3 regions of the Bacillus sp. KNSH39 genome follow, and region 1 is predicted to be linked to each of the others. Evidence: riboswitches for the same ligand, from Rfam matches in the RefSeq annotation. Region 1 holds a riboswitch; each other region holds the start of a gene.
What was found. Region 1 has a riboswitch for S-adenosylmethionine ahead of ACUL40_RS21500 (methionine ABC transporter ATP-binding protein). Riboswitches for the same ligand answer to the same signal wherever they lie in the genome.
Positions count from the first base shown of each region.

Region 2: it holds a riboswitch for S-adenosylmethionine, as region 1 does, so the genes downstream of both, ACUL40_RS08785 (hypothetical protein) here and ACUL40_RS21500 (methionine ABC transporter ATP-binding protein) in region 1, are expected to answer to the same signal.
Region 3: it holds a riboswitch for S-adenosylmethionine, as region 1 does, so the genes downstream of both, ACUL40_RS05235 (ECF-type riboflavin transporter substrate-binding protein) here and ACUL40_RS21500 (methionine ABC transporter ATP-binding protein) in region 1, are expected to answer to the same signal.

Region 1 covers NZ_JBQXYO010000001.1:4,193,540-4,195,861, forward strand. Annotated here, with positions in the region: partial or broken gene ACUL40_RS21495 (cysteine hydrolase family protein) at 1-514, opposite strand, end outside; SAM riboswitch class I at 757-863, shown strand; gene ACUL40_RS21500 (methionine ABC transporter ATP-binding protein) at 987-2,006, shown strand; gene ACUL40_RS21505 (methionine ABC transporter permease) at 1,996-2,322, shown strand, end outside.
Region 2 covers NZ_JBQXYO010000001.1:1,742,253-1,744,574, reverse strand. Annotated here, with positions in the region: gene ACUL40_RS08795 (YwiC-like family protein) at 1-669, shown strand, start outside; gene ACUL40_RS08790 (hypothetical protein) at 700-891, opposite strand; SAM riboswitch class I at 1,023-1,121, shown strand; gene ACUL40_RS08785 (hypothetical protein) at 1,222-1,479, shown strand; gene ACUL40_RS08780 (SWIM zinc finger family protein) at 1,742-2,131, shown strand; gene ACUL40_RS08775 (NAD(P)H-dependent oxidoreductase) at 2,155-2,322, shown strand, end outside.
Region 3 covers NZ_JBQXYO010000001.1:1,052,895-1,055,216, forward strand. Annotated here, with positions in the region: gene ACUL40_RS05225 (macrolide family glycosyltransferase) at 1-150, shown strand, start outside; gene ACUL40_RS05230 (aspartate/glutamate racemase family protein) at 241-921, opposite strand; SAM riboswitch class I at 1,075-1,190, shown strand; gene ACUL40_RS05235 (ECF-type riboflavin transporter substrate-binding protein) at 1,331-1,879, shown strand; gene ACUL40_RS05240 (ABC transporter ATP-binding protein) at 1,890-2,322, shown strand, end outside.

The DNA.
Region 1 (2,322 bases):
CATTTGCATATACGCCATTTAAACTAGCTAAAATTGTATTGTGAATGTAAACAGCTGGTATAGTAGCGTTCTTAAAAGACAGGTCTTTTGTAGCACAAGCATCATGTATAACGGTACATTGAAAGCCAAAATCGAATGCAGCCCTTACTGTAGCATCGATACACATATGAGTCATCATCCCACATACAACGACATGTTCAATATTTAAACGTTTTAATTGCTCTAGAAGATTAGTTTCTCGGAAGCTATTTGGATAATGTTTGACTATAACTGTTTCTTCTCTAAGTGGACGTACGCTTTCGTGAATATGTACACCTTCTGTATTAGGTAGGAAAAAAGTAGCGTCATCTTTTATAGCTACGTGTTGGATATGAAAAATAGGTTCGCTGTTTGTTCTAAAGTGTTGTAATAACTGATTAGCATATTCGCTTGCTTCTACTGGATTACGCAATTCCATCTTTCCATTTGGAAAATAATCGTTTTGAATATCGATGAGTAAAAGAGCTGTTTTCATATATTTATCTTCCTCCGAGTTTCATATTCAAATAAATTTATTCAATTCGTAGAGAAGATTCTCCTGTTTAAAAATATGAGGAAGAAGAATTTTAAATAACCTTGAAAGTTACTATTTTCTCATGAATTTTCATCTGAAAATTTTAATAAAGGAATAATTAATATTTTTCTAAAAAATGTATTGACTCTTATTATTCTGAGTTCTATAATGAGAATTAATTAAACGACAATTAAATCGATACATTCTTATCCAGAGAGGTGGAGGGACTGGCCCTACGATACCTCAGCAACGGGTTTTTTTAATACCGTGCTAACTCCAGCAAGCCATATAAAGGCTTGGAAGATGAGAAGATGTGAACGAGTACATATAAGTGCTCTCCTTCTTATCTTTATGGTTGATAAGAAGGAGAGCACTTTTTATTTTACCTCGAAAGCTCTGCTTCAAGTTTTTACAGCATATAGGAGGGGAAAAAATGATTTCTTTTAACAATGTAAGTAAAGTGTATGAATCAGCTGGGCAATCTGTTCATGCGGTGGAGGATGTAACATTATCAGTTGAGAAAGGCGAAATTTTTGGCATTATTGGTTTTAGTGGCGCTGGAAAGAGTACGTTATTACGCTTAGTAAATATGTTAGAGAGACCGACGGCAGGAACGATTTCAATAGATGATAAAGATATTACATCATTATCGACGAAAGAATTACGTAAACTGAGACAAAGAATCGGAATGATTTTCCAAAGTTTTAATTTATTTAATTCAAGAACAGTATTTGGAAATATTGCTTATCCATTAAAGTTAGCGAAAGTACCAAAGAATGAGATAAAAGAAAGAGTAAATGAACTGCTGAAGTTTGTAGGGTTAGAAGATAAAGCAAACTATTACCCAGAGCAGCTATCAGGTGGACAAAAGCAGCGTGTGGGCATTGCTAGAGCACTTGCGACATCGCCAGATATTCTTATATGTGATGAGGCAACATCAGCCTTAGATCCAGAAACAACGACAGAAATTCTAAACTTATTAAAGAAAGTAAATAGAGAATACAATTTAACAATTCTTCTTATTACACATGAAATGCATGTTGTGAAAGAAATTTGTCACCGTGTAGCTGTAATGGAGAAGGGAAAAGTTATTGAAGAAGGAAAACTGTTTGATGTTTTCACGCAACCAAAAACAAAGACGACTCAAAACTTTGTACGTTCTGTCATTAATGATCATTTACCGGAAAGTGTTCTAGCGAAAATTCAAAATGGTGGTCAAATTTATCGTCTAACATTTACTGGTGAGGAGACAGGACAGCCGGTACTATCATATATCGCAAAAAACTATAACGTCGATGTAAATGTACTGTACGGAAATATTATTGAACTTCAAAATGTGCTATTTGGAAATCTTCTTGTAGAGTTGCAAGGGGAGCAGAGGGAAATTCAAAAAGCATTACAACATCTAAGACTGCAAGTGCAGCTGAAGGAGGTAGAAGCTCATGCGAGTTGATTGGAGTATATTTTGGCCGCGCATACTAGATGCGACGGGGGATACCCTCTTAATGGTAATTGTAACCCTTATATTTGCTACAATTCTTGGTATACCTCTAGGTTTACTTTTATATGTAACGAGAAAAGGAAACTTTTTAGAAAATAAATGGGTCTTTTCTATTCTTAACATCATAATTAATACAATTCGTCCGGTACCATTCATTATCTTTTTAGTAGCGTTAAGTCCACTAACGAGAAGTGTTATCGGAACGACGATTGGAACAGCAGCAGCAATTTTCCCGATGACGTTAGTCGCATCAATTGGTATTGCTAGA
Region 2 (2,322 bases), 2.5 Mb from region 1:
TTTTTATTAAGTGTCATACTTGGGAAACCTACTATTTATCATATTCCATTGTTTTTAGCGTGGTTCTTTATCTATTTAGCTACGTACCCATTTCTTACGTACATAAAGCAAAGACGAAAAAAAGAGTTTTTACAAGTTGCCATTATTTATTTTCTTATTGCGTTCCTATTTGGGATGATTTCTTTATTATATGAGTGGCGAATTCTTTTATTCGTAATAGTAATGATTCCATTATTTATAGTGAATATGTATTACGCTCGTCAAAAAAATGAAAGAGCACTATTAAATGATATTTGTGCGATTATTGTGTTTTGTATCGGTGGGTTAATTAGTTATTCCTTTTCAATGAAGCAAATCGATCATACAGCATTATTCATTGCGCTTATTTCATTTTTATACTTTTTAGGTAGTACGTTCTATGTGAAAACGATGATTCGTGAAAAAAATAACCCGAAGTATCGTCTTATATCTTGGGGATATCATATCGTATTAACGATAATCATATTTGTGATTAATCCGTGGTGTTCTCTTATTTTTATACCAAGTGTCATTCGAGCAATTGTGTTGTATGGCAAAAAAATTTCTATTAAAAAAGTAGGAATTTTAGAAATTGCTAATTCTGTATATTTTTTAATCATAACGGCAATAATTATGAAGTATGCCATTTGAAAAAACTTCCCATCAATTGATGGGAAGTTTTTAATCTTTTTCTAAAATGTGAACGGTGTACTCGCAACGTTGAATAGCTTGTTCAACAGCATAAAGTGATTGTTCAATACGAGCGCGATTAAAATCTTTTTCAACTGTTTCGAGCGCTTCTTCTAAACAATTTTTAGCTTCTTGTAATGATTGAAAAGAATCTTGTACATATCCGCGAGCATTTTGATGCATTTCATAATCCTCCTTGCATGTTCGTATATGGGTAGTATGAACAGTAAGGAAGAAAATATAATTTGTTATATTTATTATATTTGTTTGACAATTAAAGTGGAATTACGTATAGTAAGAATTAAGTGAATATTTTCTTATCCAGAGAGGTGGAGGGACTGGCCCGATGAAACCCAGCAACCGCGATGCAGGTGCTAATTCCAGCAGAACATATTTGTTCTGGGAGATAAGACGAAGATATATACGTAACTTCTTCTTATCGGAGAGGTTTTTTTATTGCAAAAAAACCGATTACGAAAATTTATATTAAGAAGAAAGGGGTTGCGCATTACTGTGACACTCGAAAAATACGTAAAACTGCGTAGTACAGTTTATGAATATATGATAGAGCAAGATAAGCCGATATCATTGTTAGATATTCAAGAACATATCGTTTCGCATCATGAAGGAAAATTCACGAAAAAGATGTTGCATCAATTTTATTTATCAAGATTATTAGACGAACTAAAACTGGATGGGAAAATTACATTAGCTGATGAATATCTCTATGCTGAAAAAGGGGTATTGTATAAGGCGAGAAAAGGGAGCTAAGCTCTCTTTTTTTCTTAAAATAACGGAGTATGTAGAGTAAAAGACTGCTAAAGCAGCCTGATACAGGGAATGGTGTTGAGTGTGTAGTGTCAAAAATTGAATGTGCCTGAAAGAGGCAATTCATATCGGCTGCAAATGAAAAGAGACACCTTCGCCGAATAGGTGTCAGTCGTTTTGTCACGTAGACTTGCTACTTAACAGTAATTAGAATAACATGCAGGATTTTTGAAGTCAAAAGGGAATTAAAGGAAGGGGTACAATTATGTACGCTTACTTATTAAAAGATATAACGAAATGGATCCCAAAGTACATTGTAGATAAGGGATATGAATATTATGAAGGTGGGCATGTAGAAGATGTTGAAATACAAGATAAAAAAGTGTTTGCTTTCGTTACTGGAAATGCAAGGAATTATGAAGTAGTTATCGATCTCGAAGATTTTTCAGAAAGTAACTGTGAGTGTCCCTATGAAAATTATTGTAAACATATGGTGGCAGTTGTTTATGATATGCAAGGTGCTGGTGAGAGTGCAGTTAAAGAGAAACTGAAAGATTTAGAAAAAGAAGAGTTACTTATATTATTAAATCGATTGTTGCAAAGTTCGAAAAACGTACAAATTGTAGAGAAGTTATTAAAGAAGGAGAAACTTTAACGTATAGAGGGAGTTGTTTTGTAGTGAACGTACTAATTATATATGCTCATCCTAACCCTTCAAGTTTTAACGCGGCGATTTTCAATCATGTGCAAAAAGGACTACAGGAAACAAATCATTCAGTTACCGTACTTGATTTATACAAAGAACAATTTGATCCAGTCCTCGTATTTAATGAAGAGAAGAAAAGA
Region 3 (2,322 bases), 3.1 Mb from region 1:
CACACTTTAAAAGAGGCCGTAACAGATGTACTTTCAAATGAAAAGTATAAACATGGTATAAGAAAACTTAATGATAGCTTTTTAGAATGTGGTGGTTCAAAAGAAGCCATTGCAGTTATTGAATCTCTTTTAAATAAAGTAAAACTTTAATTGGTGGGGCTTTACTGCCTGCAAATAGCGGGATAATTAGTCGTAACTGTATACAAGCATAGAGGTTCTCACCTTTATGCTTGTGTATTCTTATCCAGCAAATTGTACAGCAGTATTTGCATGTAAAAAAGCAGTATCAAAAACGGGAACAGTAAGATCATTTTGGGAGATGAGTAAAGGTATTTCAGTGCAGCCTAATAATATACCTTCAGCGCCGTTTTGAATTAATGATTTTGTAATTTGTAATAACCTTTTTTTAGATGTTTCTGAAATGATCCCTCTACTTAATTCATCTAATATGACATGGTGGATAAAAGTTCTTTCCTCGTCATTTGGGATAATTGTCTCAATGTTATATTTCGCTAATCGTGATTTATAGAAATCTTGCTCCATCGTTTGTTTTGTTCCTAATAGTCCGATACGTTTTATATTCTGTTCTACCATTTCTTTAGCACTTACATCACCAATGTGAAGAAGCGGGATAGATATTGCTTGTTCTACCTCCTCGGCAAATAGATGTACAGTATTTGAACACATTAATAAACATTCAGCCCCAGATTTTTCAACTTTCTTTGCAACTGTAACTAGTTCATTTTTCACTTCTTCATATTGATGGTTTTGTAATAAAGTAGTTACTTCACCAAAGTCCATACTATATAAAATTAGCTTCGCATTTTGATCGTATTGAGAGAGTGTAAGTGTATTAATATGTTTATAGTATAATGATGTAGATTCCCAACTTAATCCTCCAATCAAACCAATAACTTTCATAATGCATTCCTCCCGAAACGATTTTGAACTCATTATTTCATAATTCCGATAAGAATACAATGATTTAAATGCGCTATTTAATAAAAAATAAAAATAGTAAGAAAAGTGTTGAAATTTACATTCTTTAGTGCCATAATACGAATTACAAATTAATACTTATCCAGAGAGGTGGAGGGAACGGCCCTAAGAAACCTCAGCAACCCCTATGCAATTTTATAGGAAGGTGCTAATTCCGCAGAGGACACGATGTGTTTTTTGAAAGATAAGAGGATTCTTGAAAGTGAAAGAAAGTGACCTCTTATGTAAGAGGTCATTTTTTTGTTGTATAGAAAGGGAGTGTCGATGCATAATTCATTTTTAAATTAAATATAGAGTAATAAAAGTTGACTAATATGAGAGGGGAATTGTCATGAATAAATTATCAACAAAGTTAGTAGTAGCAATCGGTATTGGAGCAGCATTATACGGGATATTAGGACTTTGGGGATTTTCTATTGCACCGAATACATTTATTAAACCAGCATTAGCTATATTAACTGTTTTTGGAGCATTATTTGGTCCAGTGGCAGGACTGTTAATCGGACTTATCGGTCATACCGTAACAGATACGATTGCTGGATGGGGTATTTGGTGGGGATGGGTTATTAGTTCAGGAATTATTGGTTTTTCAATGGGGCTTATTCAAAAAAGAGTTGGTTTTAGTGTGAAAAACGGGTCGTTTAACAAGGGGGATATTTCTTATTTAGCAATTACTGGGCTAGTTGGTATTGTCATTGCTATTATATTTGCTGGGGCATTCGATATTATTGTGATGGGAGAACCATTTGACAAAATTGTTATACAAGTATTAGGAGCAACAATTTCCGATGTCATCGTTTTCTTAGTACTTGGATTGCCACTTACAATTGGTTTGGCGAAATCCAATAAGAAACATACACATTTAAAAATTGAAAAGTAGGGATGTTAACATGCAACCAATTATTTCGTTTGAACAATTCACCTTTCAATATGGGCATGCTGCGCAGCCTACTTTAAGTGATATTACCTTTCATATATACCCTGGGGAAAAAGTGCTAATTGCTGGACGAAGTGGTTCAGGAAAGTCGACATTAGCTCATTGTATAAATGGGCTAATCCCATTTTCTTACGAAGGGAATAGCACAGGTAACGTTTTAATTGCCGGTAAAGACCCAAGGGAAGGAAGTATTTTTGAACAAAGTAAACAGGTAGGAACAATTTTACAAGATCAAGATGCTCAATTTATTGGTCTGACAGTAGAAGAAGATGTAGCTTTTTATTTAGAAAATGAATGTGTAAAGCAAGATAACATGAAAAAGATTGTTTCGGACTCATTAAGAAAGGTGAAGATGCATACGTTTCATAAACAAAGTCCACATGAAT